2 regions of the Loktanella salsilacus genome follow, and region 2 is predicted to be linked to the other one. Evidence: riboswitches for the same ligand, from Rfam matches in the RefSeq annotation. Region 2 holds a riboswitch; the other holds the start of a gene.
What was found. Region 2 has a riboswitch for thiamine pyrophosphate ahead of thiB (thiamine ABC transporter substrate binding subunit). Riboswitches for the same ligand answer to the same signal wherever they lie in the genome.
Positions count from the first base shown of each region.

Region 1: another riboswitch for thiamine pyrophosphate. It lies ahead of thiD (bifunctional hydroxymethylpyrimidine kinase/phosphomethylpyrimidine kinase); the one in region 2 lies ahead of thiB (thiamine ABC transporter substrate binding subunit).

Region 1 covers NZ_CP072994.1:659,364-661,754, forward strand. Annotated here, with positions in the region: gene KBW81_RS03355 (FAD-dependent oxidoreductase) at 1-494, opposite strand, end outside; gene thiD (bifunctional hydroxymethylpyrimidine kinase/phosphomethylpyrimidine kinase) at 491-1,300, opposite strand; TPP riboswitch at 1,363-1,463, opposite strand; gene KBW81_RS03365 (lactoylglutathione lyase family protein) at 1,607-2,107, opposite strand; gene KBW81_RS03370 (LysR family transcriptional regulator) at 2,213-2,391, shown strand, end outside.
Region 2 covers NZ_CP072994.1:2,979,155-2,981,545, forward strand. Annotated here, with positions in the region: gene KBW81_RS14350 (ABC transporter permease family protein) at 1-328, opposite strand, end outside; gene thiB (thiamine ABC transporter substrate binding subunit) at 304-1,278, opposite strand; TPP riboswitch at 1,314-1,411, opposite strand; gene KBW81_RS14360 (dicarboxylate/amino acid:cation symporter) at 1,484-2,391, opposite strand, start outside.

The DNA.
Region 1 (2,391 bases), 1.1 Mb from region 2:
GCGATCTGGAAGGCGCAACCATCTGCCACAAGGCCAGCACGCAGATCGGCAAGCGCGGTGCGGGGGGACAGATGCGCCTCTTGCGCGAAATACAGCCCGCTGGTGAAACGTCCGGCAAGATCGGGTTCCAGCGCGGCGATGGCGCCTTGATCGACGGTGCTGTGCCCGGTCGTCCGCTTGGCGAAGCGTGCAAGTTCCGCCCTATCCCGCGCGGGAGAGATTACGAGAGAGCCGCAGCGTTGCACGGACCCGGTGCGCCGGGCCCACCAGTCTGCCGCCTCTTGGCCTAGCCGCACCACGGGTTCCTCGGCGCTTTCGCCTTCGCAAAATGGGGCTAGCATGCCGCCCGCCCACCATGAACAGGCGTGGGGGCCGGGGGCGGCGTGGCGGTCGATGACCGTGACCTGCGCGCCGCGATCCAGCAAGGCGCGGGCGGTGCACAGGCCTGCAACGCCTGCGCCGATGACGGTGACAGAGGCGGTGTTGGCGGTCATGCCCAGACCGCGTGGAAATGATGCACCGGACCGTGACCGGCACCGACGTTCAGTTGATCGGCGGCTTTGATCGCGCCTTGCAGATAGCGGTGCGCGGCCGTGACGGCGGCAGGCAAGTCCAGCCCCAGCGCCAGTTGCGCCGTGATCGCGGCAGAGTAGGTGCAGCCGGTGCCGTGAGTGTTGCGGGTGGCAACGCGGGGGGCGTTTAGCGTGGCCATTACGCCGTCCGGGCCGATCAGGATATCGGTGCAGACCGCACCTTCAGCATGGCCGCCTTTCATCAAAACGGCCTGCGGGCCAAGGTCCAGCAGGCGCATGCCTTGGGCGATCACCTCAACCTTGGTCGTGGCGGGGGCGGTGCCCAGCAGGCGGGCGGCCTCCGGCAGGTTGGGGGTCAGCAGGGTCGCGCGGGGCAGCAGTGCACGGGTCATGGCGGCGACGGCGGCATCTTGCAAAAGCGTATCGCCGGATTTGGCGATCATTACGGGATCAAGGACGATGGGGCCTGTAAATCCAGCCAGCCCCTGCGCCACGGCATCGATGATGGGCGCGGAAAACAGCATCCCCAGCTTGATCGCCCGCACGTCCAGATCGGACAGCACTGCTGCAATCTGGGCGGCAACGATGTCGGCGGGGATCGCGTGCAGATGGGTGACAGCGCAGGTATTTTGCGCGGTCACGGCGGTGATGACACTGGCGGCATAGGTACCATTGGCGGACATCGCCTTGATGTCAGCCTGCACGCCAGCGCCGCCACCGCTGTCGGATCCGGCAATCGTCAAGGTGATCGGAGGGGCAGTGTTCACGGCGGCAACTTTCCAAGTTTTGGGAAATGCCGACGTGAAAAAACGAGAATACGCCCCAAGAGTGGTGCGTTCTACCCGTTCCCTACGCCGGTATAACCCGGATCAGGTTCGACGGGTCGGTGCGTGCACCTCTCAGCCCCAAAGGGCCCCCCGACGGATAATATGTCTTGCGCCGCCCCCAAGTTTGGGGTGGCGATTTGACCGGACGCTAGTTGCGAATTTTGCGGATCGCAACAGCGGAATGGTTGTGCCGGGGGCGCGCACTGCAACCGCGTGCCGCTGGGCGTCCTCCCGGTCGCGCGGGCTTTACGACGCGTAGGCCCCGGCAGAGTAGGTCAGCTCGTAGCTGTGGCTGTAGATCTCGAACACGATGCCAAAAGGGTCTTCGACATAGACCATGCGATACGGTTTTTCGCCGGGGAAATATTCGCGGATCGGCATCCGCTGGCGGCCGCCTGCGGCGACGATGGCTTTGGTCAAACCTTCGACATCGGGGTCTTGGACGGCAAAGTGAAAGGCGCCGTGGCGCTTGTGTTCCAGCTTTTCATCAGGGGCATAATTGCCAGGGAATTCAAAGATTTCGATACCGATACCATCGGCGGTGGAAAGGTGCGCGATGCGCAGCGACACCCAGCCGGGGCCGAAAACATCGGTGCACATCACGCCGATGGCGCTGTCATCTTCGAACGCTTCGGTGGGCTGCATGACGACGTAAAAACCAAGCACGTCGGCATAGAATTTTACGGCGGCGTCAAGGTCGGGAACGGAGAGGCCGATGTGGGAAAAGGTGCGGGGTGTCTGGGACATTTTAGGTCTCCTGCAAGGTTGCGATACCCATCAGATAGCGATGCGTGCCTTGCGTGTGAAATTATGATATACAATAAAAATCATAACAAAATATTTGGTTAGCCCATGCTGAACGCGACTTGGCTCGAGACCTTTACAACCCTGTGCGAGGCGGAACATTTCACCCGCACGGCGGCGCGGTTGAACATGACGCAGCCCGGCGTGTCGCAGCATCTGCGAAAGCTAGAGGCGCAGGTCGGTCAAAGCCTGATCACGCGGCAAGGCAAAAGCTTTACCCTGACCCC
Region 2 (2,391 bases):
CAAAGACCGCGAGCAGCCCGAGGACCGCGATGATGACCGGCAGAATAAAGGGTGCCCCCAATAGCATCACAAGCGCACCACGTCCGCGAAACTGCCGCCGTGCCAGCGCACGGGCGACGGGGATCGCCAAAATGACAGAGGCGATCGCCGAGGCAGCAGCCTGCAAGACGGTAAACCGGATCGCGGACCAATCCCCGGCGGACAACCCGCGCCCCACCTCGGCCCGCAGGGCGACGGCAAGCAGCGTACCAAGGGTCAGCGCCAGCACCAGCGTGGCAGTCAGCCACGCTGGCAGGCTGCGGATTATTGCGACAGCGCGGCGCGCCATGTCTCGACCAGATCATCACGCAGGTCGGCGGCGTCTTGCGATGATAGCAAAAGGCCCTTGGACGGCACGGTCAGCGTGTCAAACCCACCCGGCAAGCTGACGTCGGTTGCGGGGTACATCCAGTTTGTCTCGGGGATGACGTCCTGAAATCCGGGGCTTGTGATAAAGGCCATGAACTGATCCGCCAGCGCCGGCTGATCGGTCCCGGCAAGTTTGGCTGCAACCTCGACCTGTAGATAGTTGCCCGCATCAAAGCCCCAGGACGTCTTGCTGTCGTCCTCTTCGGCGATCAGGTGATAGGCGGGCGAGGTGGTGTAGGACAGGACCGCGTCCGCCTCGCCTTCTAGGAACAGGTTATAGGCCTCGGTCCAGCCCGGGGTCACGGTGACGATATTGTCCGCCAGATCCGCCCAGATTTGCGGGGCAGCGTCGCCTTCGCTTGCATAGACCCACATCAGCAGCCCCAAACCGGGGGTGGATGATCGCGGGTCTTGGATGACGATTTTCAGGTCGCTGTCAGCCAGCGCGCGAAAGGATGCAACGGCCGGCGTGTCTTTGTTTGCAACAAACGCCAGATAGCCCCAGTCAAATGGCAGAAAGGTGTCGTCGTCCCACGCGACGGGCAGCGTCAGGTCGGCCGTCACGCCGTGAGGCGCAAACAGCCCCGTATCGCGGGCAGCGGCGGTCAGGTTTGTATCAAGGCCTAGCACGATATCGGCATCCGTGCGCGTGCCTTCCAGTTGCAGCCGCGCCAGCAGGGCTGCGCCGTCACCCGCGCCGGTGAACACCAGATCACAGGCGCATTCCGCCTCGAACGCAGCCTCAATCGCCGGACCGGGGCCCCATTCGGATGTAAAGCTGTCGTAGGTCAGCACGTTCAGGGTCGGCGTCTGGGCGATAGCCGTGCTTGCACACAGGATCGCGCCGACGCTCAAGAGTTTGGTCTTCATGTCATCCTCCAAAACGACGGGCGGAATGGGGGACAGCGTGATTGCCGGACCTTCCCTCCGCCGGTCTTAACCGGTTCAGGTTCAACGGGTCCGCTTGCGCATCTCAGCCAGATTGGCCCCCCGAGGTTGGATGACGTTAACAATCAGCCTGCGAAATGAAAAGGGCCGCAAAATGCTGCGGCCCCGTTCAACGATGTCGCGTCGTTTAGGCGATGGCGTGGTCGGGCAAATGGGCCTCGCCTTCGCCAGTTGTGCCTGCGTCAGGGTTGTCAAAGATCGCCATGTCGATCTTGCCTTCGCCCTTGGCGACGATGGTTGTGACGATGGCATCGCCGGTGATGTTCACCGCCGTGCGGATCATGTCCATCAGGCGGTCCACGCCAAGGATGATTGCGATACCCTCAATCGGCAGGCCGACCTGCGTCAGCACCATAGTCAACATGACCAGACCAACGCCCGGAACACCGGCCGTACCAATCGATGCTAGCACGGCCATACCGATCACGGTCAAATACCCCATTAGGCCAAGGTCGATACCGTAAACGTTCGCAAGGAACACCGTTGCCACGCCCTGCATGATCGCGGTGCCGTCCATGTTGATGGTCGCACCGAAGGGGATGCAGAAGGACGCAACGCTTTCGTCCACGCCAACCCGTTCCGTCGTGCACTGATAGGTGACGGGGATCGTCGCGTTTGACGACGCGGTCGAGAAGGCAAAGATCTGCGCCGGGCGCATCTTTTTCATAAAGGTGATCGGGCTTAGGCCGGACAACAGCTTCAGCATGCCAGGCAGTGTGATGAACAGGTGGATCATCAGCGCCGCAACAAGCGTCAGCACATAGGCAATGACCGGCATGAACAGGCCAAGCCCCTGTTCAGCAAAGGTCTTAGCGATCAAGGCAAACACCCCGTATGGCGCTGCGCGCATGACAAGATCGACGATCTTCATCATCACTTCGTTCATGTAATCGCACGCTTCGATAAAGGGCTTGGACCGGTCGCCCAGCATCAGCACCGCTATGCCAAGGACCACCGTGTAGAAAATCACCTGCAGCATTTCGCCCGACGCAAAGGCGGCAATCGGGTTGGTCGGCACGATGGCGGCAAAGACGT